DNA from 2 places in the Enterococcus olivae genome. Region 2 is predicted to be linked to the other one. Evidence: riboswitches for the same ligand, from Rfam matches in the RefSeq annotation. Region 2 holds a riboswitch; the other holds the start of a gene.
What was found. Region 2 has a riboswitch for thiamine pyrophosphate ahead of thiT (energy-coupled thiamine transporter ThiT). Riboswitches for the same ligand answer to the same signal wherever they lie in the genome.
Positions count from the first base shown of each region.

Region 1: it holds a riboswitch for thiamine pyrophosphate, as region 2 does, so the genes downstream of both, ACWODM_RS10940 (LuxE/PaaK family acyltransferase) here and thiT (energy-coupled thiamine transporter ThiT) in region 2, are expected to answer to the same signal.

Region 1 covers NZ_JBSMVT010000017.1:6,328-16,647, reverse strand. The annotation lists gene ACWODM_RS10965 (ABC transporter substrate-binding protein) at 6-962, opposite strand; gene ACWODM_RS10960 (ABC transporter permease) at 949-1,710, opposite strand; gene ACWODM_RS10955 (ABC transporter ATP-binding protein) at 1,703-2,446, opposite strand; gene ACWODM_RS10950 (acyl-CoA reductase) at 2,459-3,205, opposite strand; partial or broken gene ACWODM_RS10945 (acyl-CoA reductase) at 3,264-3,740, opposite strand; gene ACWODM_RS10940 (LuxE/PaaK family acyltransferase) at 3,868-4,917, opposite strand; TPP riboswitch at 4,998-5,107, opposite strand; gene ACWODM_RS10935 (pyridoxal-phosphate dependent enzyme) at 5,238-5,636, opposite strand; partial or broken gene ACWODM_RS10930 (transposase) at 5,687-5,923, opposite strand; gene ACWODM_RS10925 (hypothetical protein) at 6,323-6,610, shown strand; gene ACWODM_RS10920 (heavy-metal-associated domain-containing protein) at 6,781-7,014, opposite strand; gene ACWODM_RS10915 (heavy metal translocating P-type ATPase) at 7,077-8,924, opposite strand; gene ACWODM_RS10910 (iron-sulfur cluster repair di-iron protein, ric) at 8,976-9,278, opposite strand; gene ACWODM_RS10905 (Crp/Fnr family transcriptional regulator) at 9,465-10,214, opposite strand.
Region 2 covers NZ_JBSMVT010000003.1:64,745-87,096, forward strand. The annotation lists gene priA (primosomal protein N') at 1-2,168, opposite strand, end outside; gene rpoZ (DNA-directed RNA polymerase subunit omega) at 2,824-3,129, opposite strand; gene gmk (guanylate kinase) at 3,135-3,749, opposite strand; gene ACWODM_RS03725 (YicC/YloC family endoribonuclease) at 3,879-4,760, opposite strand; gene ACWODM_RS03730 (YdbC family protein) at 4,774-4,992, opposite strand; gene ACWODM_RS03735 (patatin-like phospholipase family protein) at 5,008-6,675, opposite strand; gene ACWODM_RS03740 (class A sortase) at 6,698-7,411, opposite strand; gene ACWODM_RS03745 (hypothetical protein) at 7,609-8,397, shown strand; gene ACWODM_RS03750 (EAL domain-containing protein) at 8,461-10,467, opposite strand; gene thiD (bifunctional hydroxymethylpyrimidine kinase/phosphomethylpyrimidine kinase) at 10,693-11,520, opposite strand; gene thiE (thiamine phosphate synthase) at 11,522-12,148, opposite strand; gene ACWODM_RS03765 (hydroxyethylthiazole kinase) at 12,145-12,972, opposite strand; gene thiW (energy coupling factor transporter S component ThiW) at 12,969-13,484, opposite strand; gene tenA (thiaminase II) at 13,471-14,151, opposite strand; gene thiT (energy-coupled thiamine transporter ThiT) at 14,218-14,805, opposite strand; TPP riboswitch at 14,858-14,959, opposite strand; gene ACWODM_RS03785 (ABC transporter ATP-binding protein) at 15,172-16,908, shown strand; gene ACWODM_RS03790 (ABC transporter ATP-binding protein) at 16,901-18,775, shown strand; gene ACWODM_RS03795 (helix-turn-helix domain-containing protein) at 18,861-19,850, opposite strand; gene ACWODM_RS03800 (ribose-phosphate diphosphokinase) at 20,071-21,051, opposite strand; gene glmU (bifunctional UDP-N-acetylglucosamine diphosphorylase/glucosamine-1-phosphate N-acetyltransferase GlmU) at 21,167-22,352, opposite strand, start outside.

The DNA of each region.
Region 1 (10,320 bases), on a different contig from region 2:
CCTTTTCACTCCTTGATATCCTCGATATAGTTTGTCATTTCTAGTCGTTCAGGTATCAATCCTAGCTCGAAATACGCATCAGCACCTGCTTGGATCATTTCAATATCCATGACACCCAATTCTCCATTTTGGTCTAAACTTGCTGCATTTCTCAAATCAATGATTTCACGATTGATCTCCGTTTCACGTCCATCGATCGCCAGATTTCCTGCTAGTTCAGCCGCCTGTTCCGGATCATCCAGCATCCATTGCGCACTTTTCTCATAGGCAGCGACAAAATCACGTAAGACTTCTGCATTTTCTTCAAATGTCGAACGCTTTACAACAAAGAAATCACTGGGGATATTCAATGAATCGCGGACTTCAAAAATACGTGCGTCCGTCAAGCCAGCTCTTCTGGCAGGTACCAAAGCGGTATCTGTTGCCGCTGTTGCATCGACCTCTCCCTGCAATAAGGGAGCAAAATTAGAGATTCCAACTTCCAACAGTTGGACATCCTCTTCAGACAATCCTGCCTGATACAATAAAACCAATAAATTTTGATAGGTTCCACTTGCCCGGCTGTAAATACCAATCGTTTTTTCCTTTAGATCAGCTGGCGTCTGGATATCAGGATCTGTTGTCACCACGTTAAAGACGTTCTGAGGATAAACAGTATATAAAATGACCAGATCTTCCCCTTGGGCAAGGGCACTATAGACGGCTCCAGGATCCGTGAAGGCAATGTCTGCTTGTCCCGTTAGCATATTTTTTAACGCGTCCTGTCCGCCATTTCCAGGGATGACGGTTAGATCGATCCCTTGTTCGTTAAAAAAGCCATGCTCTTCTTCTGCCAAGATACTTGTCTGTTCAACGATCAGCTGACTCCAGTTCGCGAGTGTAAATGAAGTCGTTTTTTCTTCACTGCAGGCACTCAAGAAAACCATTCCTAAAAAAAGCAATACCATTTTAATTTTTCTCATCTTTTTTCTCCTTACTGTACCATAATCTTTGTTCCAACAAATTTACTAAAGCATAAAAAATCAGTCCTATAATTGCTAAGAGAACGAGGACGACGAACATCAGGGTCGTATCCATCATGCCTTGGGAGGCAATGATCAATGCCCCCAGTCCTTTGTGAGCCCCGATAAATTCACCAACTAGCGCTCCTACAAGCGACATGACGACCGCTACTCGAAAGCCTTGGATGATCGTAGGCAATCCAGCAGGCAGCTTCAAGTACCACAAGGTTTGCCAACGACTCGCTTGCATCAGACGAAACAAAGTCAATTGCTCTGTACTGACCTGCTGAATCGCGCTGGCAGTTGCTTCAAGTAGTGGAAAGAAACAAATCAAGGTCGTTATAACAACTTTTGAAGTGATCCCATAACCAAACCACAGCATAAACAAAGGAGCTAAAGCAATTTTCGGAATCGCTTGAGAAATCACGATATACAAGGAAAACACTTGTCTTAGAAAAGCCGATTCACCAATCACGATCCCCAGTAAGCCACCTAGAACTACACCAATCAGTAATCCTAACAGAATTTCAGTCAGCGTCGTCAACAAATGTGGAAGAAAATAACCACTGATGATTCCTTGCCACAACAAAGAAAAAACAGCTGTGGGTTGCGGTAAAATCAGATCCGATACTTGACGTGCGCTCCATTCCCAGCCAATCAATAGCACCACACCAATCAAAAGAGAAAGAAACCAGGCTTTTTTACGCATCTCCCACCTCCAAAGACTGTCGAATACTCATACAGAAATCTCTATATTCCTGTGAGTCCCGACGATTAGTCGTCGACTTTTTCCAAGAAGGAGTCGCTTTTTTCGAAACAAATTGGCCTTGACTCATGACACCTATCTGATCTGCCAAAAAAGCAGCTTCATTCACATCATGAGTAACAAAAAGCATAGCGATCTTTTTTCTTTGATTCAATTTCAATAATTCGTTTTGCAGCTCCTCTCTTGTCATAAAATCCAATGCTGCAAAGGGTTCATCTAAAAAAAGCAAGGTTGGCTTTGTGATCAATGCTCTAGCGATCGCGACTCGGCTTTTTTGTCCACCTGACAGCGTAGCCGGCAAGCGATCATCAAAATCAGCTATTTGAAGCAGCTCCAATAATGAATCAGCATAGTCATGATCGGCCTGTGTCACCGATCTTTTCAGACGAATCGGCAGTAACACATTTTCTCGTACCGTTTTCCAGGGAAGCAACGTTGCCTCTTGAAAAACAAAACCGATCTCATTTGAAGGTTCTGTGACAGACTTTCCTCGATGATAAACCGTTCCCTGTGTGGCTTTCTTCAAACCAGCTGCCAGCTGCAACAAAGTTGTTTTGCCACTACCACTTCGACCTAGCCAGCAGTGAATCTCTCCTGCTGGAAGTTGCCAGTCGATCGCTTTTAGCGCAAATTGCTCTTTATCATATTGATAAAAAATTTCTTCTAACTTCAATTCCAATTTTTTGCACCTCTAATCTGTATACGTATTGAAGAATTCAGAGGACTCAATGACGGACGGATCAATATCAACCATCCTCACTAACTCTCGTAAAAGTGAATAGCCATCTTGGTGCCAGCCTGCATGGAGCTGCATCATCTTATCTAGACTGGTGATTCTTGTGATTCCCAGTTCTCCCCATTTTTCAGCGATCGCAAACAACTCCTTTGTCGGCGCAGCCAAGCCCACTGTCTGAAGGATTTCATATTTTTCTCGAATGACCTCCGTCAGTCTCTCCCAGTTCTCGATAGCAATGACCTGTACGACTCGTGATAAGGGTGTTGGTTCTAACGACATATTTTTACTGTAAGCTACCAGCCATGAATGATCCTCTGCGGAAAACAAGTCCCAGCTTTCGTCCCATATTTTGGATTCGTACCAGCTAGAACGAGCATGCGCTTCTTCTAATGATAGATTTTTAAGTGGATATCTCTCCTGATAGACCTGTAATTTTCTAGCCAATAGAACCGCCCATTCACGAGGAGACGTTTTGCCACCTTTTTCTACAAAAAAGATCTGTGGCGAGAAGCAACCTTGCTGATCATAATAAATCACCGATTTTGCCGCTTGTTTTGCCAACTGCTCATCCTTTTCTCGATCCAATACTTGATGATGAAGATAACCAAAACTCAATTTGTTGCCAAAACCGATAAAATGCGTGTTTGCTCCGATCTGTTGTTGCAGTTTCGAAAGTGTCCGATTGTTGCCATAACCTATCACTGCTTCCGCTTCTGATAGCAATGCTTGTTCGCGAGCTGTATCTCCCCCCCGTCCATGAAACGATCATCATTTGATTTGCTAGTCTAGGTTCAACTTCAGCGAGCAACTGACAAAACAGACCAATAAAAAATGGTTCACTGCTGGATACTTTACCGATCATCTTTCCTTTAACCAGTAAGCTACCGATCAAACTCCAAAGTGGCAAAGCCGGAACATTGCCTGCCCAAATATGCGCAGAAAGTCTCGGTCCGACAGCTTTTGTATAGCCTCCATGAGCACTTGCTGAAAATGAATCCAATATCTGTGGATTTTCGAAATTGACGGTCAACCAACGCCACAACTCATGTTCACGAAAGGTCTTCAAAGAATGAGATAATCCTAAGCGGATGACCTCTTTATCATAGTCAGTAATTTGGGGTAATACTCTTTCCAGTCTAGAGCGCAACGGATGACTGCGCTCTAGCAATAAATCGATCGTTTTAGAGATCGCTGACACAATCTCTGAAAGTGTTAGCTCATTCTCGATCCTCTTCATTCGTTGAGCAAGCATTTTTAGTTGCTTTTCATCAGGACTTGGCAAAGAGACTGACAATTCTTCAAAATTGATTCTTCGCATTTTAATGTCCAGATCTTTTGCAAAAGGCGGTAAATAGCCGCCATACTCAATTCGTGTCATTTTGATATTCCTCCAACCATTGTTGCGCAGACAATGAGCATCCTTTCGGTTCAGCACTGGTTTGTCGGCCTAGCAGTTCAAAACCATTATCTCTTTCGATTGCTAGGTCTCCTGTTTGTACAGCTGGAACCGAGTTGATATTTGCCAGATCAATATGTACCAACAGACCGGCTTCACCTTTAGGAACCTCTTGTCCAGTCACTGGATCAATAATCTTGAAACGGACCCAATGCGGTGCACGCTTGATACTATTTTCCTGTAGATCAACAACTGTATAATATTGTGAGGAAAGCTCCGTCATGCCGTACATATTTACGGGTTTAGTTTTTATTTTAAAAATGTCGATTACTTTCTCATAAAACTCTTTTTCAGAATACGCTCTTGAAAAATTTTTAAATCCACCTGTATCAAAAATCAAACTTTCTTCGTGAAGCTCCAGTGATTGGCCGGTTTCTTCCAAAGCTTCAAACAAATGAACGTAATTGTAACTTGCTCCTAAAATCATGACAGGTGTTCCTTGATGTGTTTTGACCCAGTGAATGAATTTTTCTAATTCTAAGCCTTTTTTTGAAACAAAATGTGCTGATTCACTGTGAGCTTCTTCTTTCAGCAATGTTAAATAATGTGCCAACGAGGAATTAGGCATCTCTAATTCATGAGGAAACAAGATTGCCATGGGCAACTTTTGTTTGCTGACAAATTGTTCAAACCCTCGTATTACCGAAAGATCGTACGTCTCTAAGTTTTGATGGTAGTGTTTCCCTTTATTTCCGGTAGTTGTTCCGCTGGTCATAAAAACATGCCGACATTCCTTTTCCGGAGCAACGCTCAAAAAAGCTGTTTTAAACGCTTCGGTAGAAACACTTGGTATCTCCTTCCAATGCTGGATCTGTCTTACACCAATTCCCTTTCGTCGACAAAATTGCTGGTAGGCCGGATTGTTTCGGTAAAGATATTCGAACAGCTGTAGCGCCAAATCATTGAAACCTTTTTCATTTTCCGATTGACTAATAAATTTTTGAATTTCTTTTTCCATTTTCTCCTCCTTGAATAAAACAACAAAAAACACCCTAGGACTCAGCCTAGGGTGCATATACGCAGATTATTCATCATCGTTCACAGTCGTTATATGTTCCCTACGCTAGTATCAACTAGATCAGGTTCTAAGGGTCTACATCTTACGGATGATATCTCAACCAGCGCTACTGGTCCCCCTACAATAATTGCTATTTAGTTTTAGTGATTGCTTACCGAAAGAATAAGTTACTTTGTTTTAATTGTCAAGAACAAGTTCAAAAGAAAGAAATGATTGAGTCCTCTTCCCAATACACTCAGCCAATTCTTCATAGCCATTCCTTAAAATAAATCTGTGCTTAAATATTTTAGACCACTATCATTTAATGTTAAAACAATATTTTTCCCTTTTTCTTTTCCTCTCAATAGTTGAATGGCCGCTGCTACATTTGCACCTGAAGAAAAACCAACAAAGGTTCCTTCCAATCTTGCCAAATCACGTGTTGTTTGAATGACTTCTTCATCAGTTACTTGTAAATAACCATCTACTAATTCTGGCTGAATGTTCGTCAAATCCATCGCATAACCACATCCTTGAACTTTGTGACGACCATTTTTAGCTAACGGCTTTTTAGCATAGACTGCTGCTGTTTCAGGTTCCACTAAATAGCAAGTAATTTCCGGATCATGTGCTTTGAATGTTTCTGCACACCCTCTAAATGTACCGCCACTTCCGACAATATCAACAAAACAATCAAACTGACCCTCTGTCTGTTCAATAATCTCAACTGCTCAAGTTGTTGGTTTCGTTTGCGTAAGGCTATAAGCTCTTTTTCCGCTGGAGTAAGATTATCGGCTTCTTTGAATGAACCTGTCTTTTTTGCCTGACGGACCCATTTGTCAAAGGACGATGGTGTTAGTTCATATTCTCTGATGATGTCGGCTCTTGGTTTCCCCGAATTTAATAAGTCGACCATTTGTTGTTTAAATTCTTGCGTGTAGGTTCTGCGTTCTCTTCTTTGCGACATGAAATGATTCCTCCAGTGTGTTTTCTTATAGTTTACACACCTTATCTTTTCTGTCTAGTTTATTGTAGCCTATCCACAGAAACCCTGTAGTAATCTTTTACCACTTTATTCCTTATTTTGTCACCTTCTGAATCAAAGTAACCATACTTGTAAAACAGCTTGAAATTAAGGAATTCTAAGAGTTTTTCTTTTGTAGCAATGTAACAGTCTCGACATGTGTTGAGAAACCCACATAGCTGTCAAAAATTAGAAGGCTGAATATTTTTATTAGACATTCCCTTTGAGGAAACAAATCCAAGATTGAACCTTGTATGTAGGAACATATCAGTCAATGTATGTATTCATTACATAATACCTTTGATCAACTGCTTAAGTGATGAAAAGCATGGGAGCGAATGGATGTTAAAAGCCAAAAATAGCATTACAAAGAAGGATATCAAAATTCTTTGGCGTATGTATGGTCGAACAATTGAGTTCCTTGGCGTGCGTGCTGAACGGCGCTTTAGTATCAACTTCACTTTGATTTTCTTGGCAATATTTAAAGGCCGCCCTTTTGTAAGTTTAGGCATTTTATGCCCAAACTTATCTTACAAAAGTTTGGCCGTAACTAGATCTATACGGATATTCACAGACTTTTACAAAACTAAATCTCAATTGCATTTCATAGAAGCTGTAAGTAGTATATAATCATTTCGTAAAAAATAACACAGAAAACATTGTTTGCGCACGTACCTTCGTCCTAATTTACTCTGCTCTAAATGGCGAAATGGAACTAAGTATTAAAGTACATTATCAACAAAATTATAAAGATGACCATTCAACGACTTCTACTATACAGACTTAACTGATTCACCACTTTAAATTTTTTTTACTTGGGATTTTAGTACTTCATATCCTAATTTATCAATAGCATTTTCAATATCCTCTATAGATACTTTTTCATCGTCAAATTCTGCTCTTACCTTGCTTGAATTAAATAGTACCTTTACGCTCTCTTTATTTACCCCTTCTAAGGATTTCACACCGTTTTCTATTTTTTGCATACAAGATGGACAAGTTAATGTTTCTAATTGAATCGTTGCTTTTTGCATATTTCATTTCTCCTTTGATATATTTATCTATTTTAAATTGATTTAGATTAAGAATTTTATTTTCATAATTTATAGCGAAGAAGTCTCATAGCATTTAGAATGACTACTAATATACTCGCTTCGTGTACTAACATACCGATTGACATGTTCATCCACTCACTAAAGAATACGCTGGCAAGCAGGACTAGTACAACTCCTACTGCAATAATTATATTTTGAAGCATGTTATTAGCTGTTGCTTTTGTTAAACCTAGTGCATGTGGCAAGCGGCTGAAATCCGAGTTCATTAAGACAACATCTGAAGTTTCAATGGCTACATCTGTTCCACTTCCCATAGCAATTCCTATTTGTGCTAGAGCTAGTGAAGGACTATCATTTACGCCGTCCCCGACAAATGCAACAATTTGACCTTTTTCTTGCAGTGTTTTAATATATGCTGATTTATCTTCCGGCAACATATGCCCGTGGGCCTCTGTAAGTCCTAGTTCATGTGCCACTAAATCAACTGTTCCTTGGTTATCACCTGAAAGAACAACTAGATTATTAACACCAAGTTTTTTTAGCTTTTGAAGATCTTCTTTTACACCTGAACGGATTTGGTCACGAATACCCATCAATGCTTTTAATTCACCATCAACGGATGTTAAAACAAGTGAATTTCCATTCTTCTCAAATCTAGTAATATCTCCACGAGCTTTTTCACTTAAAGTAACATTTTCTTGCTCCATCAATGCGACATTCCCGACAGCAACTCTATGACCTTCTATATGAGCTACAATTCCTCCGCCTTTTACAACCTCCGTTTTTTCAACTGTATATGCTTTTATATCTCCAATATATTCCACAACTGCTTTTGCTAATGGATGATCGGATTCCTTTTCAACACTTGACAGATAAGCTAACACTTCCTCTACATTATCTGCATAAATTTCTTTATCAGCTACTTTAGGATTTCCTATTGTTAATGTTCCAGTTTTGTCAAATACCATGGTATCTAGTCTGCTAAAGTCACTAATTACCTCGCTACCTTTTAGAAGAACACCATGACGTGCTCCATTACCAATACCTGCAACATTTGAAACGGGGACACCGATTACCAATGCTCCTGGGCATCCTAAAACTAATATCGTAATTGCCAATTGAATATCCCTTGAAATGAGCCATACAATAAAAGAGAGAACTAAAACAGCCGGTGTATAGTATTTAGAGAATCTATCAATAAAGCGTTCTGCCTCTGATTTTGAATCCTGTGCTTCTTCCACTAACTCAATGATTTTACCAAAAGTAGAGTCTTCACCTACACGGTCAGCAGTGATTTGCAGTGTTCCATTTTCTAAAATTGTTCCGGCATATACTCCTGAATCTTTCTTTTTGCTTACTGGAACTGCTTCACCTGTAATACTTGCTTCATTAATGTGCCCTTCTCCTGTTAACACTGTACCATCAACTGGAATTTTTGCACCCGTTTTAACAAGTAAAATATCACCGACATCAACCTCTTCTATTTCGACTTCTTCAAATTCACCATTTTTCAGTTTCTTTAGAGCAACTTCTGGCGCCATTTCAGTTAATTCTTTTATTGCAGAACGTGTTTTATTCAGTGTTCTTTGTTCTAAATAAGCTCCAAACAGAAATAAGAACGTAACAATTGCCGATTCCTCAAAGTTTTTAATTATAAACGCTCCGATAACTGCAATAGTAACTAAAACATCGATACTGACAACTTTGACCTTCAATGCTTGATACGCTTGGATAGCAATCGGTATAACGCCTAAAACGGAGGCAATGATTAGTGACAATATAGCTATAGGTTCGTTTTGAAATCCTAATTTACTAACATATGCAATTATTATTAAAATTGCACTTACTATGGTAATATGATTCTTTTTTCTTAAAATGAATTTTTGCATATACATACTCCTTCCTATTATGATTTTTATTAATTGTATCACTTGTTTCTTTTATGATTCATATGCTTTATCTAATTCTGCCAACAGGTTATATACTGCTTCATAACTTTCACAAACATCATCTGGAACTGTATAATTGTCTGTAATTTTACGTAACTTTGCAAATTCATCTACTAAATCAGGTTTTCCACTTCCTGTATCTTTTAATTTTTTTTCAAGCTTATCATATACTTCACGAACTTGGTGAAATTCTGGATGATTGCCGCCATGAACTCTTGCTACAATTGGTACATACTGTGCCAATGTTTTTAAATGTGTTTCCTTGACTTGATTAAAATCTAATTTTTTCGACATGCTTTTTCCTTCTTTCTTTTTTCTTTGGGTTGATTACATTATATAAGGGATTAAAAGATATTAAATTGACCTAAATCAAGTTTATGCATTTTTGCGTAAATATTTGCGTTTTTTGCCTAAAAATATAAAACAGTTGAAGTTTTGAAGTGACTCCAACTGTTTTATATTTCATTTTATGACTATCATTTATACTAACAACAAACCATCTAAATCCAAAATCTCAATCTTTCTAATTGCTTTTTGTTTTATATAACCTTCATTCTCAAAATCAGCCAACTTTCTACTTACCGTTTCAGGTGTAGTTCCTAAGTAAGAAGCTAAATCCTTTCTATTCATTGGCAATTCAATTTCCATTGAACCCTCACCATCATCCATACATTCTGCAAGAAACAGCGCTAATCTAGCATCCACCTTTTCTGTAGTGAATCTGGTTGTTTGTTTTTCTGATGTTTCCAATCGGTTAGAAAATTCTGATAAGAACTTCAAAGATATCGTAGGGTACTTTAATAAAAATTCTTGTAAATCATTTTTACTAATCATACACACATCGGTATTGCTCATTGCTTCTGCATACGCTTCATGGATTGATTCACGAAACAAAGCTAGTTCTCCAGTAAAATCTCCAGGATTTAAAATTCTCAATAATTGTTCTTTTCCAGACTCAGATAAACGGTAGATTCTAATTTTACCCTTACTTACAACATATAAGGCATTGGATGTATCTCCCTCCCGATAAACCACTTGACCCTTTTTATATGAAATTGACTTCATCACTTTCATAATTTCATCCATCTGCTCTTCTTCTAAATGATTAAAGATTGGAACGACACTGATACATGAAGCTTGTGAATCTGATTTATCTCTGTGATGATGAGTGTGAGAGGAAGTATTACACCCATTTTTTCTTATATCTTGTTTGGAATCCTTTTTCGACATTTAGATACTCCTTTCATAACTTCTTGTGGACTTGTTTATTTATTTCCAAGTATATAATCAAAACAAGTCGTAGAATAATCAAGTGTACGAAACTTACCGTTCTTCT
Region 2 (22,352 bases):
CGCTTAGCAGCCAGTTGTTCCTCTGGATGGCTACAGTTGATCTTGACTGTAAAATAATAGGGTGGATAACCGCTTTGATGGCGGATAAACATTTCTCTTTGGTAAAACTGTTCATAATCTTGTGTCTGAGCCAATACGATCGCATGATGCTCTGGATTGAAGGTTTGGATAATGACCTCGCCGGCTTTCTCTGCTCGTCCTGCCCGTCCACTGACCTGAGTCAGCAGCTGAAAGGTCCGTTCACTTGAACGAAAGTCCGGAAGATTCAGTGCGGTATCAGCATTCAATACCCCTACTAAGGTGATATTGGGGAAATCCAAGCCTTTCGCAATCATTTGGGTTCCTAATAAAATATCCGCCTTACCTGCTCCAAAAGTTTGCAGGATCCGTTCATGGGCCCCTTTTTTACGGGTCGTGTCGACATCCATCCGTAAGATTCGAGCCTCCGGAAACAGTTGTTGTAGCTCTTCTTCTACTTTTTGCGTCCCGGTTCCATAATAGCGAATCTTATTGCCTCCACAGTCTGGACAGCGGTGAGAGATGCCTTCCTCGTGTCCGCAATAATGACAACGCATCGTTTTCGTATCCATATGTAGCGTCAAAGAAATATCACAGTTCGGACAGGGTAGCACATAGCCACAGTCACGGCACATCACAAAGGAAGAATAGCCTCTGCGATTCAACAATAAGACCGTCTGCTCTTTTTTTGCCAATCGATCAGCGATCTTCTCTTGTAAAACCCGAGAGAAGGTGCTCGTATTTTTTTGCGCAAATTCGTCCTTTAAATCGATCACTTCGACACTCGGCAAGTTCGCGTTCGGATTGGCTCGTTGACTAAGCTGGAGCAAATGATAGACATTTTTTTGGGCACGAGCACGTGACTCCAAAGAGGGCGTGGCACTCCCTAGTAAGACTGGACACTGATGGTATGCACCTCGCCAGATTGCTAAATCTCTTGCATGATAACGAGGAGCTTCATCCTGTTTATAAGAAGCTTCATGTTCCTCATCGACAATGATCACACCAATATTTTTCAATGGGGCAAAGATCGCCGAACGAGCACCGACAACGACTTGCGATTCTCCTCGTTCGATCTTACGCCATTCATCATATTTCTCACCTTGCGACAAGCCACTATGTAGCACCGCCACCGCTTCACCAAAACGACTTTTAAAACGTTCGACCATTTGCGGGGTCAAAGCGATCTCAGGGACTAGCATGATCGCTGTCTTATTTTTTTTCAAAAGCGACGCAATCGTCTGCAAATAAACCTCCGTCTTACCGCTACCGGTGATTCCTTCCAGAAGAAAGACCCTAGATTGTTGTTGTGCTTCTGCTTCTAGAATCGCGGTGACTGCCTGCTGTTGCTCTTGGTTCAGAGCTAATGCATAGGTCTGTTCAAAATCACGATGCTGATAAGGATCACGATAGGCTTCGACTTCTTCAAATGATAACCAACCATTCTCAGCTCCCTGATTCAACACAGCTGTCGAAATTCCCTGCTCCGTGTAAAAAGAAGTGGGCTGGGCAGAATGTTCTACTAATAGTGCGACTAGCTGTTCTTGCCGCTTGGCCCCTTTACGAATTCCCGACTGGGCGTCAGCTAGATTCTCAGTTGTCAGCAAACTTTTCACATAACGAATGGTCTTGACTTTATTTTTATTTTTCACCAGATACTGAACTTCCACGATGTTTTCTTCTCGTAGTGTTTTGAGCTGATTCAAGATTCCTTGTTCCTCAGCCTCCTGCCAGTCTATTTCATCGGTTGTTTGAAAATATTGTTCTTTGATTGGATGCGTCGGATCCTTCAGTAGGATTTTTTTCTGATATTCTGCCTTCATCACGCTAGGAAGCATTGTCTGCAAACAAGTGATCTTGAAGGCAAAGGTCGTTTCTTTCATGTGATCTGCTAATTGAAGCAGCTCTTTATTCACTACCGGTGCCAGATCCAGTGTACGGATGATCGGCTTCAAGTCTTCTTTAAAGGTCGTTTCTTCAGGAAGTGCCGTGACAAAGCCCTGGATATGCCGGTTGCCGTCCCCAAAAGGAACCTCCACCCGCATGCCAACTTCAATCACTCCCTGCAATTCCTCAGGTACGTAATAAGTAAAGGGCTGATCCGTCTGCATTGTTGGTACATCCACGATGACTTCTGCTAAAAATGACATACAATCTTCCCTTTCTTTTTTTTACTATTCATCCATTTTTCTTCCATTGCGAAACACTGTTAGTACAGACAGTGAGAAACTTCCAGGAGCATCCTCCGGAAGTCCCGCTTGTTGTGCCAGACCGCCGGGAACCTCTTTCAGAGTTTCATCGGCTGCTGACGTTCAAACTCTGAGTAGGGTGATTCTCACCAACTCAGAGTAATTCATTCAGCTCTTTTAGGGCACGACAACGGCCTTCCTGCGGCTGATCCTTCCAGTTTTGGTTCCTGTCTGAATAAATCAAACTGATCAATAATGAATGCAGCAAACAGTTATGGTTTGAAACTGAAATTGGAAGATCATCTGGTAGGAAAAGGCCTCATCGTGCACCTAAGATGAGGATGAATTACCCAGAGTTGGCATCGGTGTTCTTCTGATGACTACTCTGGGTTTGAACGCCGAAAGCTGCGAGACTCTGCAAGAGGCTCAAAGCGGTCTTGCACCATGAGTGCCATTTTCCGGACAGGTGAGCTGGAAATTTCCTTGTTTATACTATACTGTGTCACAAGACTTCCTCTACATTCTACTAAAATTGTCTAGCTTTGTCTGTATGCCAGAGGAATTTTAACTTTCTGCAAATGAAAAGAGTCTGGAACATGTCCAGACCCCCTGCGTCTTATAGTTTTTGTTCTTGACGAATACGTTGCTCTAATTCTTTTTGTTCTTGCTCTTTTTGTGCTTTTCTTTCTTCTGCTTCCATTTTCAAACGTGCACGTTTGACTTCTGGATGTGGATCATTGATCACTGTTTCTGACTCAATTTCCTCTAGCGCCTGTCCGACACTTTTGACAGAATCGAAGTTCTCTAATGTAGGCTGTGAGCCTGCATCTAACTCATGCGCACGCTTGCTAGCTAAAATAACTAGCGAGTATTTTGAATTCACGCGATCCAATAATGAATCGATCGAAGGTTTCAACATCATTTTCTCTACAACTCCTCTAACATTTTTCTGTATTTTCCAATCACGCGTTCTACGCGAAAATGTTCACTTGCAATAATTTCTTTGATTCTTTGTACAGCTTGGTGGACCTCATCATTCACTACGGCGTAATCATACAATGCCATCATCTCGATTTCTTCACGGGCGATGCGCATACGTTCATCGATCACTTCAGCAGAATCGGTTCCCCGACCCGTGATCCTTGATCGTAATTCTGTCAGATCCGGTGGTGTCAAAAAGATAAACACACCGTCAGGAACCTTCTCTTTGACCTGAAGCGCTCCTTGGACTTCTATCTCTAAGAACACATCTTTCCCCTCATCCAATGTCTTTTGGACGTAAGACAACGGTGTCCCGTAGTAGTTTCCTACGTATTCAGCATACTCCAGCATCTCGCCGGAAGCAATCAATCCTTCAAATTCTTCGTGGCTGCGGAAATAATAATCCACGCCCTCTACTTCACCGATACGCTTGTTGCGGGTAGTCATGGAAATAGAATATTGAAAATCATTGTCTTCGCTATCAAATATCGCTTTACGCACTGTTCCTTTACCAACACCGGAAGGGCCAGATAGCACGATTAATAAACCTCGCTCTGTCATATTGACGTCCTTTCACTCTACAATTTGCTTAACGTCTATTTTGCACTTTTTTTCAGCAACTTTCAAGAATTACTTTATTATAACGAGAATTTTATTAAAAAACTATTTAAATGCCCGAAGAAATCGCTGTTATTCTACGTTTTGGACTTGTTCGCGAATCTTTTCGATAATCGATTTCATCTGAACGACCGCATTTTTGATTTCGATCGGACTAGATTTGGAACCAATCGTATTGACTTCACGGTTCATCTCCTGAATCAGAAAATCCAGCTCTCTGCCGACAGTTTTCTCAGACTGTAGCAATTCTTTCATCGCATGTAAGTGGATGCCCATCCGGTCCAGTTCTTCATGAATATCGCCTCGCTCCAGTAAAATCGCCATTTCTGTCAGTAGACGTTCCTGATCGACTTCCCCGCCTAGCCAATCGGTCAGCTTCTTCTCGAAGCGTTCACGATAATCGGCTTCATAAAGCTCGACAAAGCTCGACAGCTCGGTGATTTTCTGTTGCAAAGCGATCCGATTTTCTTCCAAGATCTGTTGGATGCCGGCACCTTCTTTTTGTCGGCTAGCATCATTAGCTTCTGCAGCCTGTTTAACAGCAGACAAGACAGCCTGTTCAAGGGAGGTGTCTTCGCTTTGTTTCTCTCGGATCTCAATAAAGTCTTCGTTACTGGTCAAACGTTCCACGATTGCTGCGGGCGCAAGTTCTGCATTGAAACGTGCTTCAACCTCAGTCTGCAGATCAGTGATCAGCTGCTGCATCAGCTCCCAGTGGACGACGACTTCTTTATTGCTGTCACCTTTTTCCTTTAAGGTCAGATACACCTCGATCCGTCCTCTCTGAAGAATCTCTTTGATCGTTTGGCGAATCGCTTGTTCGTAGACGTTCAACTGACGTGGATGACGTAACTGAATATCTAAAAAACGATGATTGACACTCTTCATCTCTACTTCGATCTGGTAATTTTCTGATTCCTGGATCGCTTTCCCAAAACCCGTCATACTTTTCATGGATACCTGCTCCTTACATCGATAATAGTGTTTGCTTCAGTGCTTCAAATTCTTCATTGGTCAAGGTAACACCTTTGCCCATCTTCTCATGTTCCGGACTCCAGTCACGTAAATCAAACTTAGGCGGACGCCCATTCCAACTAACTAAATTCAGTTCTTTACGCCAGCCCTTCGGATTCTCCGACAAAACAGCGATCTCTTCAACGATTTCATAAGAAAATTCATTTGCCATTGCTCATTCCTCTTTCTATTCAACGATTTCGTGGATCTCTTCTTTCAATAAATAATACAAAAATCTAGCAGCCACTGCAGTGATCGGAGCCAAAGTGAAGATCGTTGCCGGCAAGGATTCTTTTGCCTGCAAGATCTGATACAACCAAGTCAGTTGATTTTTTTCCGAGAGAACGAACCGCTGATTATGATATTGCTGCAGCCATTCGCCGATCGACAGGCTACCGATGATCGCTCCCTTACCTTCCCGATAACACTGCAGAATCTCTTCCAAAAAGCTTTCCTCATTGTAGACATGGGTCGGAGCGACTTCAAACACGCGAGCGATCAACTCCAATAAGATTTGTCCACCTTCTTCCAAAGCAGCTTTCTGCTGATAGACTTTGCCGACTTTTTCCCAAAACTCTGGACGTTGGATCAGCTCCAAATAAAGTGGTTCTGTTTTTAATGTACGCAAAAAACGGCGCCATATTTTTTGATAGGGACTTCCCTCGGTAAAGGTATACCAATAACCTGAAAAACGTCCTAGATATTTCATTGTTTCCAAATAACCTATACGGTAATTGGTTTCTGAGCGTTCTCGATCAAAAACCAGCAGATTCCCCAATGACCAAGGTGTTCCTAGATCCATACGGGCAACTTCCAAAGGGACTGCTGTCTTTTTAACGATTCCTGGGCCTTTGACATCTACACAGATACATTCAGAGGCTCCTTGCGCGATCGCTACATCGATTGGCAAATTGTTTCGATAACCACCATCAACGTATAACTCCTGTTCGATCTCCTTTGGTGTCATCCCCGGATAAAAAGAAGCCGAGGCGATCAGCCAGTCCAGTTCATTGATCCCATTCTCTACATCAAAGGGATGAATTACTTCTTGTAGTCCGGAGAAACGCGTTGCACAAACCAACAGCTTTGCTGGGTGCCTCTTCATCTTTTCAGCATCAAAAGTTTCCCTCAGTAATTTCTGTAAAGGCTCGGAGCTGGCGCCGTTTTCTCTGATTGCTGTTCTTGCCAGAGAGCGTACTTGATGAACCAATTCTCTCAAGGATTGGCTGGTAGCACTGGCTTCAGGAAAAGCCAGTACCTTGTCTGTACTGATGGTCAACCACAATTCTCTGGCAATGTCGACATCGTCCATCAAAATCAAGGCACCATTCAAAGCGCCTACCGAGGTACCTGTGATCCAGTCAAAGGCGATTCCTTCACTTTTCAGAGCCTGCCAAACACCGATTTGGTAGGCTCCTTTGGCTCCACCACCTCCCAGTACCAAGGCTGTTTGATAGTCAAAGATTTTTTGAAAACCGGCAGCCGTTCGCTTATAGCCTTGTTCTATCAACCAGTTTGCCGTGGGAATACCGAGGGACACTGGTAAAAGGATTCCCTTGGTAAAATGCTGTCGAAAAAAATTCTCGAGCATCTTCAAGCCATGGATCCATGAGAATTCCGAGAGCGGGTAATACAATAGATTCGTGAGTACTGCCAGACCCTCCTGCTCCGTAAATGCTACGAAAAGCTGTTGCTGCTGATAGGTCAATAGCCAAGCTTCTCCGCGTTTGATTTGTTGCCTCAGCTGTTTTTTAGCTTCAGAATGAGAGGCAAACAACGGGACGATCAACTGACTTTTTTGAAAATTTTTCTTTTTTTGGATCAGATCCGATGGAAATAATTTTTCGGTCTGCACCTCGTTCACCTCCAGTCAAGCATCAAAGAGTTTTTTGCTGTCGGTTAAAGATCTCTGCCATTTGATCATCCGCATCCTTGACGCTGATGATCTCTTTCAATTCTCCTTGCACTAGCCAGCGTGTGATCCCGCCAGACTCGCCACAAGTGATCAGTGTGACTAATTTTTTGTCAGGAACTTCCTCTACGACTTCGACTCTGGTTGGTTCGATCCGTTCGGAAACCGCCACTTCATAGGTATAGATATTTTCCAGATCGGTCAGATACACACTATCGCCGATCTGTGTTCGATGCAAAGGTGAAAACAAAATATCCGCGTTCTCGATGCGGTGACTAGCCAGTGCATAGTTCCCTTCTCCCATTTTTTGTTCGGGATGAAACGTACCTGCTCCATATAACAGCGCCGTATTTTCTAAGCCTTTGAAAACAGGCAGATTGATATCAACACTTGGAAGAGCAATCGCTCCGATGACCGGCAAGACTTTATTTTCCAGCTGTGCCCGTAGCACAGCCTCTAAGCTGGCTGCTTCCACCGCATCAAAATCAAAGGATGCCTCTTTCTGAAGATTGTTTTCAATTTCTTCACGAGAGACCTGTTCAACTGCATAGCTGTCTCCATTAGATTTCATCAAGAAATTCTTGATCTGATTGTTGAAAACCAGCGCTAATCCAATCAACAACAGTAGCAGTAGACCTGTATTGATCAGCAGGTTTTTGACACGTGATTTTTTCTTCATTTGCTCTTGACTCCATTTCTGAGATTTCTTGTTTTTATCATAACACAGAACGCTGAACGAGAGAAAAATCAGAAAAAAGAATTTCCTTGTCTTTCGCTTTTTGTAATCATTTTTTAATCGAAAAGAAACAAGATTTTTCAATCGCTTTATTGTAAAATATAGGTATGCTTAAAACTGAACATGGAGGGCGGGTGGACATGACCGACTTGATTTATGTACATATCGATACTACGAGCAATGCAATCTTGACGCAAGGCATTGGCGCAAAAGATTTTCATCAAGGTATTGTTCATCAGCCCAAAAACCTGCTGTTATTGAATCCCTCCAGTGAATTGGGGGAGTTTGAACCACACACAGCCATGAAGATCATTCGAGGAAGCGAGGCTGTTGAAAATTATTTCCAGATCGTCAGTAAAGAACGCACCCCCGAAGACAATAAGTGGATCGACTTCAGTGATCTCGCTATCTTGAAGGAAATGACACCTTTAGAAATCTCCGAATTACTATATTTTGGTCACACAAAAACGCATCTTCATTCACCATTTTTTTATAAGTTACAGAACAACTTTGTTTTTTTTGATCTTAAAGATAGCATTGCCCGCACTTATTACCGTTATCTGGATGAATTTTATCGGATTCTATCCAACAAGCTGACCCATTTGACTTTAGAAGCACTCAATGACAAACGTAGCTTCTTCCGTAAACCAAAGCCTGTGGAACGGATCAACCTGGAATTGATCAAAACTTTACGTGAGGTCATGAGAGAAGGAATCATCTTTTCCTTTCAGCAGGCTGTGACCATCGACGACAATTTTCAGATCCCGATCTTTGTTGTTGGGGACGCACACTTTCGTATCAATGCTCCTGTATTCAAAGATGAAGACCTTGTTGGGCATTTGATTTATTCCACCACTAAAAAAACTTGGCAAGCAAAATTGGATGAAGAACACCTAGCTTTTGCTGCATTGACAAGTGGTCTCTATTAAAAACCGCAAGCAATAAACAGTGACTGTTCATTGCTTGCGGTTTTTATGCTAACTATTTTTCTACTAAGGTAGTTGCTTCGTGAGCAACAGTTGCTCTGTTTGAGCGATCTCCAAAGGACGACTATAATAGAAGCCTTGAATTTCATCGACACCGCTGGCTACTAAAATATCCAGTTCTTGCTTGGTTTCGATCCCTTCTGCCACAACCTTCAAGCCTAATGCTTTCCCCAGCTGAATGACGGTTGCTACGACTTTTTCTTCTTTGAAATTTTTCGAGATTCCTTGGATCAATGACTTATCGATCTTTAAAATATCCAGATCCAGCTTCATCAAGTAGGACAGCGAAGAATAGCCCGTCCCAAAATCATCCAGTGCCACTTTGATCCCATGGTCTTTCATCGTCTTTAGGATCTCTTGTGCACGCACTTCATTGTCAATAAACATATTTTCCGTGACTTCTACCTCGATCAAGGTCGGATCTACCCCGTATTTAGTCAACGTATTCAGAAAATTGATCTCAAAATTCGAATGGACGAACTGGGAAACCGATAAATTGATGGCCACCGGTAGCAGTTGGTAACCCTTTGATGCCCATTGATTGATCTGTTTGCAGAGACTGACTAGCACCCAGTCGTTCATTTCATTGATCATTCCAATTTCTTCTGCGATCGGGATGAATTCACTAGGTGAAATTTTGCCTAGCTCCGGGTGATCCCAACGCAGTAGTGCCTCCATCCCCTTCACTTTGCCATCAGTAGCAGAAACTTTAGGCTGATACACTAAGTGGAATTGCTCATCATAATGGGATTCTCGCAAACTATTTTGGATCTGAAACAGACGTTGGCTGGTGGAGCTCATGAGGCTGATAGAAAACATGTAGCCGTTCTTGTGAGTATTTTTTACCTGATACATCGCTAGATCGGCGCTCTTCATGATCGTTTCCGTGTCCGTTCCAGATTCTGGAAAAATCGCCACGCCGACACTACAGGTCATTCGTAAGGTCAAGTCTGACACATAAAACGGTGCCTTGAATTTTTCAATCAGTGTTTCTGCTGTCCGTTTCAACTCCGTGATACTCTCTATCGAATAGACGATCACGGCAAATTCATCACCACCCAAACGTGCCACCATCCCAGCACCACCGACGATTTCCCGCAATCTTTGAGAGACTTTGATTAGTAATTGGTCGCCGATACTGTGTCCTTTCGTATCATTGACATATTTGAAGCTATCCAAATCGATGAACAGCACACCAAACTTTTCTTTTTTGCTTGTGGCTTCCTTGATACACGCTAGCAATTCTTCATCAAACATCCGTCGATTAGGTAATTCGGTCAACGAGTCTGAGTTGGCCAGCAGCCGAATCCGCTCTTCATTTTGCTTTTGATTGGTAATGTTGTAACGGATCGCCATATATTGGAAAGGCTGTCCATTTTCATTCAACATCGGAACGATCGTTGAATCCGCCCAATAACAGCTACCGTCCTTCTTCTTGTTTTTGACTTCACCACGCCAAGTCTTTCCTTGGGTGATCGTTTCCCACATTTCTTTGAAAAAGGATCTGGGGTGAAAACCAGAATTAACAATCCTGTGAGTACGCCCAATCAACTCATGGCTCTCATAGCCAGAGATCGCACAAAAATGTTGATTCGCATAGGTGATTCGCCCTTCTGTATCAGTAATCGCCAGAATGACTGAGCTATTGAGTGCCTGTTGCATGTAAGACAAGTCATCCAATGTACCAAATAACTCCTGATTCAGCTGTTTGGTCTCAATGATTGTGCCAATAATCTCTGGTCCCTGACTCGTCTGGATGCTATAACCAAAAATACTAAGTGGTAGCACACCACCGTCCTTATCGTTCACAAATACGCGTCTATATTCTGTATGTTTGCCCTCGCTCAGCAAATCAGCAAAATACTGAGCAACTTCAATTGAAATATACTGAGACAACACTTGCTGATAATGCTGTCCTTGGATCTCCTGTTCACTGAGTCCCAAAAGCTCAAAAAACAGACGATCAACAAAGTATATTTTCTCCCCTTGTATCCTGAAAACGATCTGCTCCATACTTTCCCCCTATAAACTTTTGTCCAGACTATTATAGCACGCTTTGTACAGGTTTTAATCGTTAAAGTTTGAGCAAAAAAATGACGGGGTGCGTTCGCTTCTTTTTATCAGTCGAAGCTCCATAAAATCACATACTACATTCGGACTTCCTAATGCTTTCTACCTATCAAGAGAAAAACTTACCTTGAGATGATGCATAGTACTTCCAGATTTTGAGAGTCCTCGCTATTCAACCTTTTCAATGTAGATATCTTCACTCAGAGCTGCCCAATGGTTGGTCGGACCATGACCATGACCCACAAAGATCCCTTCTTGAATCGCTCCTTGGATAAAGGCCTTGGCTGTGATGATCGCGTCTCTCATCTGTGCCCCTTTGGCTAACTCTGCCACGATGCAAGAAGAAAAGGTATCCCCGGTCCCATGAGTATTTTCAGTAAAGATCCGTGGCGCGCTCATCCAAAAACGCTCACCCGTTTCCAGCAGAACATAATCTGCTGCATGCTCACCTGCTTTGTGTCCACCTTTGATGATCACGTTTTTTACGCCCATCGCTTGTAGAAGCTTTGCCGCAGTCATCATGTCGGCTTCTGTTTTGATTGCCTGACTGATCAGCACCTCTGCTTCTGGAAGATTCGGTGTGACAACGGCTGCTAAAGGCAACAGCTCCTCTTTGATCAGCTGGATGGCATCTTCAGCTAGCAAAGGATGTCCTCCCTTGGCGATCATTACTGGATCAACCACCAGTGGACCAAAGTTATATTGCTTGAGATTTTTAACGACGGCTGCCACATGTTCCTGATCCGCCAACATGCCGGTCTTAGCTGCTTGAATCTTAAAATCGGCTGCCAGTGAAGCAAACTGAGCGTCAATAAATTCACAGGGGATCGGCAAACTTGCCTGCACCCCCAAGGTATTCTGTGCGGTCAATGCGATCACGATACTCATACCAAAGACATGTCTTGCCTGAAATGTTTTTAGATCAGCTTGAATCCCTGCACCACCGCCGGAATCGGATCCAGCGATCGTGACTACTTGTGGTGTCGTATTTTTCATTTTATTTTCCCTCCCATTCAGCAATTTTTTCACGCATTTTCTTAACTTTTTGAGCAACCGATTCGGCCTTCATGATCTCACTGACTACCGCCACGCCAGCTACTCCGCTGCCTTCAAATACTGAAAGACGTTCCTCGGTAATTCCCCCGATCGCCACGACAGGGATTTGAACGCCAGCAGTGATGGCTTTCAGTGTTTCCATCGATGTTGCCTGGGTGATTACCTTGGTTTGCGTAGGGAAAATCGCTCCAACACCTAGGTAATCTGCCCCCTGTGCTTCAGCTTCCTGTGCCCGTGTCAAGGTTTTCGCAGAAACGCCCAGCCATTTGTCGCCGATCAATTTCCGGACAGTCTGGACAGGGAGCTCATCATCGCCGACATGCACACCGGCTGCATCTACGGCTAAACAAATATCCACCCGATCATTGATGATCAAGGGAATTTGGTAGCTCTCTGTGATTGCTTTGACTTTTTTTGCCAGTTCATAAAATGCGTGGGTCGACAACTCTTTTTCCCGAAGCTGAACCAAGGTCACACCATGTTGACAAGCCTCCTGGATTCTTTGCAAAAATTCTGCTTCTTCGCTCTCGCGATTGGTGACTAAATACAAGGACAAATAATTTTTCATAGACATCTTCCTTTCACTCTTTTCCACCAGTCTGCCTGCTGATCAAGCAGAGACAGCTGATTCATCGTTTCCTGACGAAAATCCGCCATGCCGAGCATGAGCTCCTTTTGTTTGGCGACTTCTCCGCAACTGTTCAAATAACTGACGCCCCGTAGCGTAGCCGCAAGCGGTGCCATTCCTGCTCCTAAAAATGCGGTGATCAGCGCACCGACCAAATCACCTGTGCCGGTAAAACGATCCAGCTCAGGTACGCCGTTTTCCATGAGATATGCTCGTTTGTTATGGACAATAACATCTTTGACCCCAGTCGCTAAATAAACGCTTGCTGGATCTTGTTCTTGCAAGTCAGCGACCAACTCCAACAGCTGATTGCTCTCTTGATCCAAACGATCGCCGTCCACCCCGCGACTGTTGGTCTCCAATCCACAAAACGCCCGCATCTCTGAAATGTTGCCTTTTACAACGGTCGGCTGATCCTTAGCGAGACGCTGCGCCAACGCCAAACGCAAAGGTGTAGCTGCGGCGCCTACAATATCCAGTACCACCGGTTTTTGCTTTTGTTTTGCTCGCTGACTTGCTGCGAGCAATGCCGCTTCTTTAGCTGGTGAGAGCTTGCCCAGATTTAGAAAAAGACTGTCGGTTTTTTCAAACAATGCTGGAAACTCTCGAATATCCTCCGCCATGATCGGTTTGGCTCCAATAAATAGCAGACCGTTTGCCAACAGCTCGTTGGTGATCTCATTGGTCACACAATGGACCAATGGTGAAAAATTTACTGGTAGTGGGTTTTCTTCAAAATACGTAGACCAATTTTGACTGTTCATTTTTCTTCTCCTTGAAACAAACGTTGAATTTTACGAATCGCTGGAATATTTTTAGCTTTTTGCCAGAGTAAAAAAGCAACGACGGAACCGATACAAGCCGCACCGATAAAACGTGGCGTGTACATCAGCCAATAAAAGTCGTGGCTGCTGCCGGTAAACCAAACCATCACCGGATAGGAAAGTAACGAACCGACGATCCCTGTGCCTAAGATCTCGCCGATCATCGCAGCAGGAACGACTGGTCGCACACGATAAGCGATTCCTGCCAGTGCTGCACCAAAAACAGCTCCGGTCAGTGCCAGCGGTGGGATCCCCAGCAAAGTCATCCGGATCACTCCGCAGACAAAGGCCATGACTGTCGCATAAAAGGGACCCATCAGTACACCCGCCAATACGTTCATGACACTCGACATCGGTGCCATGCCTTCGACCCGAAAAAGTGGTGACAGTACGACATCCAGCGCGATCATCATGGAAAGATAGGTCAATTTTTGTAATTTATGATTTCCCATAGGTTTCATTCCCCCAAGTTTTTAAACGATACGATGTTTCCCAAAATTCATGCTCCATATGACTGCTGATTACAAAAGCAGCCAGCATTTTTTGCTGTTCTTCCTTTGTTGTCTCTTCGTAGATGGCATTGAGTAATCTTTGCTCCTGCTGCACAATCGCCACACTTTCTTCTGTGATACAGGTCTCGATCCAACGCTGGTACAGAGGATGTGGTGATCCCGTCTGATTCAGATGAAACCCAATCTCTTGATACAACCAAGCACACGGCAGCAAACTAGCGAAGGCGGCGTTTGGCGATTTGGAAGATAACTGTCGATACATATGAGAGACATAATGATAGGGACCCGGCGCGATCACTGTTTGTCGAATCTCTTCTTCAGTGATCGCCAGTTCTTTAAAAAAGGTCTCTCTGATCGCGATCTCTCCTGCAATCAAACGATCGGAGCCAGTCAGCATCATCTGCCGGACTTCGGGAAAGACTGTCTGCGTAGCAATCTGCAAATAAATATCCTGTAGCTGATTTAAGTAGTACCGATCCTGCAACAGATAATAGCGAAAGCGCTCGTCAGAGAGTGTCCCTGCCTGCAGTTCTTGAATAAAAGGGTGCTGCAGACTTTTTTCCCAAGACGTGGCGGCGGTTGTTCTTGCCAGCTTTGTAAATGTCATTCAATACTCCTTTCAAATAAAAAGCTTCTCTGACAGCGGAGTCTCGCAATCAGAGAAGCGCTGCGACTATTCCGCAGAAAAATCTGACTTAGTATCCTCGGGAATAAAGATCGTCGGATACATCCGATTCAAGGTCAATAATACGATCGTTGTCACCAAAGCCGTTGCCAGACCACTCGCTCCATTCATGACTGCGGAGAAAATGACTGGATTCATTCCCCACAAGGCATAGGAACCCCAGAAAGCGACCCCTGCCACAAAATGCCAGAAATAGCGGGCGATCGCACCAATCAATACCCCAACTACAATCTGCGCCTGAGCATTCCCTTGATCTTTTTCCAAAACAGCTTGACGAACTTTTGCTGCAGTTAATCCGGTAAAACCTGCAAAGGTAAAGGCGATCGGATATTCAATCAAAACTTGGATCAAACTCAAGAAATACGTCTGCCCCGTTGGAAAATGCAGGATCCCCCAGATAAAGGCGGCCAGCAACGCCGGTTTCGTTCCGCGACGAAAGGCATAAACGGCCAATGGAATCTGTCCTAGAGAGATCGAAAAGCTTGATCCGATAGACAGTGGAATAAAGGACAGGACCATTGCCAAAGCAGCTATGATCGTTCCTTCCACCCAGATTTTTGTTGATGATGAACGCATAAAAAAACTCCTCCTTTAGAATCTTTACAATTCACAAAGGAGAAGTTATATAACTTCAGCTCGTCACAATTCCTACGCTCGAATGATCGAAACAGGTACGAAGGGTTTAGAGTAAACTCAATCTCAGCCCAGATGGACTCCCCTTTGTGTTAGATTCTATTTAATTGTTTGTACAGAAAGAGCATAGCACAAATTCGTGGTTTTGCAAACCCTTGTGTGTCGGACGTCTGTTATTGAATATTGATAAAATCCTGTGAAAATTTTTCTAAAAATATTCAGATCCTTTCATTGACTTTTTTGCAAAAGTTACGCACAATTTACTACAGAGACCTTTCGAGGGCTCTTTCATTAAGGAGTGTGAAAAATGTGATACAAACTCTACTAAAGAATCTTGGTAGTTATAAAAAAGAAACATTGATGACCCCATTTTTTGTTACTTTGGAAGTCATTTTAGACATTATCATCCCGGTATTGATGGCTCTGATCATCGACCGAGGAATCGCCATCGGAAATCAGCGCAGTATTTTGCTGATTGGCGTAGTTCTAGTTATTTGTGCTGTCTTTGCCCTTATTTTTGGTATGCTCTCTGCCCGCTATGCTGCAATCGCTTCAGCAGGCTTTGCTAAAAATATTCGTCGCAAGATTTTTGTGAATGTCCAGGATTTTTCCTTTTCGAACATTGATCGTTTCTCAACAGCCAGTCTGGTCACCCGACTGACGACGGATATCAACAATGTCCAAAATTCATTTCAAATGACGATCCGTATTCTGGTTCGCAGTCCTTTGCTGTTCATCTTTTCTCTGATTATGGCCTTTCGCATCAACCAGGACTTGGCAGGTATTTTTTTATGGGCGATCCCCTTCCTTGCCATCGGACTATTTTTGATCATCAAATTTGCTCATCCGGCCTTCAATCATGTGTTTCGGATCTATGACCGACTAAACCAAGTGGTTCAGGAAAATCTACAAGGGATTCGTATCGTAAAATCCTATGTTCGGGAAGATTTTGAGGTCGCGAAGTTTGAAAAAGTCTCGGCGCGCATCTATAAAGCCTTCGCCAAAGCCGAACGAATCGTGGCACTGAATGGACCACTGATGCAATTCACGATGTTCAGCTGTATGTTGATCATCTCGTGGATCGGTGCTCACTTGATCGTTGACAGCTCGATGACAACAGGACAACTGATGAGTATGTTCATGTATATCATCCAGATCCTGATTGCCTTGAACATGATGTCGATGGTTTTTGTAATGCTGATCATCTCTCGACCTTCTGCAGAACGAATCATTGAAGCCATTGAAGAAGAAAGCGATCTGACCGATCCGCAGCAGCCATTGACGGAAATCCCTGATGGCTCCGTAGTATTCGACCAAGTCGATTTCAGTTATTCAGGCGAACAAGACAAGCTCGTGCTAAATGCTTGTGATTTTCGGATCGCTTCTGGTCAAACCGTTGGAATCATTGGCGGAACTGGGGCTGGGAAAACCTCTTTGGTTCAATTAATCCCACGACTATATGATGTGACCTCCGGCAGTGTCAAAGTTGGTGGACACGATGTCCGCGACTACTCGCTAAAGGCTTTGCGTGATGCAGTCGGCATGGTTTTACAAAACAACGTCCTATTTTCTGGAACGATCAAAGACAATCTTCGTTGGGGGAATCCCGAAGCGACCGATGAAGAGCTGATCGAAGCTTGTCGTCTCTCACAGGCCGATGAATTTATCCAAAAAATGCCTGAAGGCTACGATACCTATATCGAGCAAGGCGGTAGCAATGTTTCCGGCGGACAAAAGCAGCGGTTGACGATCGCTCGGGCCCTTCTGAAAAAACCAAAAATCTTGATCCTTGATGATTCAACTAGTGCCGTAGATACCAAAACAGATCATCTGATCCAACAGGCATTTTTTAAAACGATTCCTGATACGACTAAATTCATCATCACCCAGCGAATCTCTTCGATTGAAAATACCGATCAGATCATCGTGATGGAGAACGGCCGGATCAACGGCATGGGAACCCATGAAGAATTGCTGGCTAACAACCAAATTTATCAAGAAATCAACCATTCTCAAGTGAAGGGATTTGGTGAAGCCTATGAGTAAAAGAAAACCTGCGACTCAGCCCGTCAAAACGATGGGTCGCTTATTAAGCTATTTAATCAAAGGATATCCGATCCAACTACTGATTGTTCTATTCAGTATTATTTTGACAGCCTTTGCCAGTGTGCAGGGATCACTCTTTCTACAAGTCGTGATCGATGATTACGCCCTACCCTTACTAGCGCAAAGTGGCGCGCCCGATTTTTCTGGCTTGCTTCAGGCAGTCTTAAAAATGGCCGGTATCTATTTGGCCGGCGTGATTGCTGCGATCACTTTCAATCAGGTTATGGTTAATGTTTCCCAAGGCGTCCAAAAGAAAATCAGGGACGACTTGTTCAAGCATATGGAGACCTTACCGATCAATTATTTTGATACACACACTCATGGAGATGTCATGAGTCACTATACCAATGACATCGACACGCTTCGTCAAATGATCTCTCAAAGTGCTCCTCAACTGCTACAAGCTTTGGTTACCTTTGTTAGTGTCTTTATTGCCATGTTTTCGGTCAGTTTACCATTGACGATTTTCGTGATTTTTTCGGTCAGCTTGATGTTCTTGACGATCCGAAAAATCAGCGGATTAAGCAGTCGCTATTTTGGTCAACAACAAGCCACTCTGGGAAAACTGAATGGCTTTATCGATGAGATGATGCATGGACAAAAAGTCATCAAGATCTTCAATCATGAAAAGGAAACGATCGAACAATTCGATGTCCTAAATGAACAGTTGGCAGACGATGCCACCAAAGCCAATGGCTATGCCAATATTTTGATGCCGGTCATGATGAACCTGCTGAATATCCAGTATGTCCTGATCGCGATCGTCGGCGGTCTGTTGAGCATCAACGGTTTGGCGGTCTTGTCGATTGGTGCGATCGCTTCTTTCCTTCAGTTGAGTCGTTCACTGAACATGCCGATCTCTCAAATCTCTCAACAGATCAATTTTGTGATCATGGCACTTGCCGGTGCAGAACGGATCTTTGTATTGATGGATGAGACACCTGAAGGCGATGAGGGGACCGTCTCACTGGTCAATGTCCGGTACGAGAGCGGACAGCCTGTTGAATGTGCAGAAACAACCGGTCAATGGGCATGGAAACAATCAGATGCTACTGGTTTTACTTATACACCATTGACGGGCGATGTTCGCTTCAATCATGTCGATTTTGGTTACAGCAAGGACAAAATAGTCCTTCACGACATCAATCTGTTTGCTAAACCAGGTGAAAAACTTGCCTTTGTCGGCGCAACAGGTGCTGGAAAAACAACGATCACGAATTTGATCAATCGTTTCTATGATATCAATAGTGGTGAGATTCTGTATGACGGAATCAATATCCAAAAAATCAAAAAAGAATCCTTGCGTCGCTCTTTGGGGATCGTCTTACAAGATACCCATCTGTTCACGGGTACGATCAGTGAAAACATTCGCTACAGCAAACCGGATGCCACCGATGAAGAAGTTCATCGGGCAGCCAAGCTAGCCAATGCTGATTACTTTATCTCTCATTTACCACAGGGTTATGACACTGTGATCACGGCTGACGGCGAAGGCCTGTCACAAGGACAGCGTCAACTGCTGGCGATCGCTCGAGCAGCCATCGTCGATCCACCGGTGATGATCTTGGACGAAGCGACTTCTAGTATCGATACGCGGACAGAACGAATCGTACAAGATGGCATGGATGCTTTAATGAAAGGACGAACGGTCTTTGTGATCGCCCACCGACTCTCTACTATCCAAAATTCAGACGCGATCATGGTCATGGATCAAGGAAGAATCATTGAACGCGGCGATCATGACGATCTGCTTCAACAAAAAGGCGTCTACTATCAGTTGGCGACCGGTGCACTGGAATTGGATTAAGCAAATAAAAAAGCCGTTGCAGCAATCTGCAGCGGTTTTTTCACGTTTAATGAACAAAGTCTTTCGATAGACAAACCTGTCAGTATCAGCTCTCCTCACTTTTTCTGCCAAGCAATTGAGTGATCCCGACGACCGCAGGAAAAATCACTCCTGAAATGATCCAAACGATCCAACCGTCTCTCCAGTCATTGGTAGACAGACTGTAGCCTAAATAAATCGCAACAGCAAGCAACCAGTAGGCAAGTGTGACTGTCGTTACAACAGCCTGTTTTTCTTTTTTGCTTTTGGTATAATCTCCCTCTTGCAACAGCTTTTCATAGCTTGCCCACACGACACCACTACGAACAAAGAAAACAACCCCCATTCCTGCAATCACCAAAGAAACCGCCAGCATGATCACCAACAACAGGTCATTCTGGTCATTCACTATCACTCCGCCAAAAAGCGGCAGGAGCGCAGTAATACAAAGACTAGCGCCAATGATATTATTTCTTGTATAGGTTTTGCTATATTGCGCTTTACGTTCCCTAACCATGCCACTCACACCATACGCTGTTTCAAATGCTTCTTTTTCCAGATACTCAAAAGGTGCCGTTTTGCTCCCACTTGAAATAAATAGCGCAACCGCTATTGCGACAAGAAGAATCAAACAAATCATGCCGACTCCTCCTACTACATTCTCTGCCAAACCATACTCGGGAACTTCACTGATCGCTCCTAATACGAATAAGGTGAGCGGTGATAAAATACATAAAAAAGTGGCCAGCGCGATCGTTTTCGATGTGATTTCCTTTACAATAAGAAAGGCATGGGCTTCCTCCATTGATACTCGTTTCAATGTCGATACATCTTCAGATGGCAGACTCTCTACAGTTTCGATCTCATCCTTAAGCAAATAATCGGTGCTCACACCAAACAGCTCCGAAAGACGAATGATTTTCTCAAGCTCTGGAACAGATTGCGCTCCTTCCCATTTTGAAACGGATTGCCTAGTAACATTCATTTGTTCGGCTAATTCTTCTTGTGACCAACCTGCTTTTTTGCGCAGCTGGATCAGCTTGTCTCCAAAAATCATCTCTGTATCCTCCTTATGTTCTTGTTGGATCAATCTTATCATCTGAGTGAGTTGCCTACCATCACTCCGCGCCTTTCAATGTGTCAACTAGCAGTTGCACTTACAATCAGCTCTATTATAAAGCCTCTTAATAAAAGAAAACCAGTCTTTTTCAAGAAGAAAAAACCAGAGAACCTTTTTCCGTCGAAAAAAAGTTCTCTGGTTTATTGAGCGTGTTTTTTTAGTTACCAAACGCTTCTTTTGTTTCAAATAATGGACTCACTGGTTTGTTCTCATGGATACGTTTGATTGCTTCTGCCATCAAAACACCTACGCTGATTTCATCAATTTTGTCGATTTTACGCTCTTCTGGCAAGTTGATTGAATCTGTTACGACCAAGCGTTCAATCGCTGAATCAGAAATACGTTCTAAAGCTGGGCCAGACAAGACTGGATGCGTACAAGACGCATAGACACTCTTCGCGCCGGCTTGTTTCAACGCATTTGCTGCTAATGTGATCGTACCTGCTGTGTCAATGATATCATCGATCAGCACACATACTTTTCCTTCAACTTGACCAATAATGTTCATGACTTCTGCTACATTCGCCCGTGGACGACGCTTGTCAATAATGGCAATCGGTGCTTTCAAGAATTCTGCTAATTTACGTGCACGTGTTACACCACCATGGTCAGGAGAAACAACTACTACATCATCCCCTTGAATCTTGTTTTCCAAGAAGTAATTGGCGATCAATGGGGCACCCATTAAATGATCCACTGGGATATCAAAGAAACCTTGAATTTGTGATGCGTGCAAGTCGAGTGTGACCATACGATTCGCACCGGCTTTTTCAATCATGTTCGCTACTAGTTTTGCTGTGATTGGTTCACGAGAGCGTGCTTTACGGTCCTGACGAGCGTAGCCATAGTAAGGCATTACGACGTTGATCGTTTTCGCACTCGCACGTTTTAGTGCATCGATCATGATCAAAAGCTCCATCAAGTTGTCATTAACTGGACTACTTGTTGATTGCACGATATACACATGTGAACCACGAATACTTTCTTCAATGTTGACTTGGATTTCCCCATCACTGAATTGTTTTACGGAACACTCCCCTAATTCTACACCTACTGCAGCAGCAATTTTTTCCGCTAATGGACGATTAGAATTTAGCGCAAAAATCTTTAATTTTGGATCAAAATAATGATTCGACATGAGAACCTCCACTTTCTTTACATTTCGACTAGTAAAAAGACCACTATCTACTAGAATCATCTTCCTAGTAAATAGTAGTCATTTTTCGCCAAGAAATCAAGCCATTTGGACGTACTTATTGATTATAAGGGAAATTTTTTGCATAATTCTCTTTATTTACCTGTCTGGCACGGGCAATTGCCAAGGCATGCTCAGGCACATCCTCTGTGATTGTCGAGCCAGCGGCGATACAGCTGTTGGCTTCGATCTGTACGGGAGAAACGATACTCGTAGACGAACCGATGAAACTGTGATCTCCCACAACGGTCCGATGTTTGTTTTTGCCATCGTAGTTGACAAAGACGACCCCGCATCCGACATTGATATCTTTTCCTAGGGTTGCATCGCCAACATAGGTCAAGTGACCGACTTTCGTTCCTTCACCCACGACAGCATTTTTGACTTCTACAAAGTTTCCGATATGGGCGTTTTCTAATACTTCTGCTTTTGGACGCAAATGGGCGTAAGGACCGACATCTGCGCCTGAACGAACGACGCTTTCTTCAACGACCGATGACTTAACAACAACATCGTCCTCGATGATGCTGTCAACGATCTGAGATTGGGCAGTAATCACACAATTTTCCCCAATCACGGTCTCACCTTTGATGTACACTCCTGGTTCAATTACGGTTTCGGCTCCAATTCTGACTCCTGCATCGATATACGTCGCAGCTGGATCAACAAAGGACACACCATTGATCATGTGCTGATGATTGATGCGTTCCCGCATGATTCGATTAGCTTCAGCAAGAGCCACCCGATCATTGACTCCTAAAGATTCATCAAAATCTTGCGTTTGATAAGCCGCAACATTCTTGCCGTCTGCTTTCAAGATCTCGATGATGTCTGTTAAATAGTATTCCCCTTGCGCATTGTCTGTGTTGAGATTTTCCAGAGCATCAAAGAGTAGCTCATTGTCAAAGCAATAAGTTCCTGTATTGATCTCTTTGACTTGTGCTTCTTCTGATGTTGCATCTTTTTGTTCGACGATACGATCCACGATTCCTACATGGTCACGCAGGATGCGACCGTAACCTGTTGGATCTTCTGCATGAGCAGTCAAGATCGTAGCAGAAGCCCCTTTTCCTTGATGGTAATCAAACAGATTGTCTAGTGTTTCAGAAGTCAGCAAAGGTGTATCCCCACTGATGACCAGTGTTGTTCCAGGTTTTCCTTTTAAGAATTCGGCTGCTTGGATCACTGCATGACCCGTTCCTAATTGTTCAGCCTGTAGTGCATACTGACTGCGTTCTCCTAGC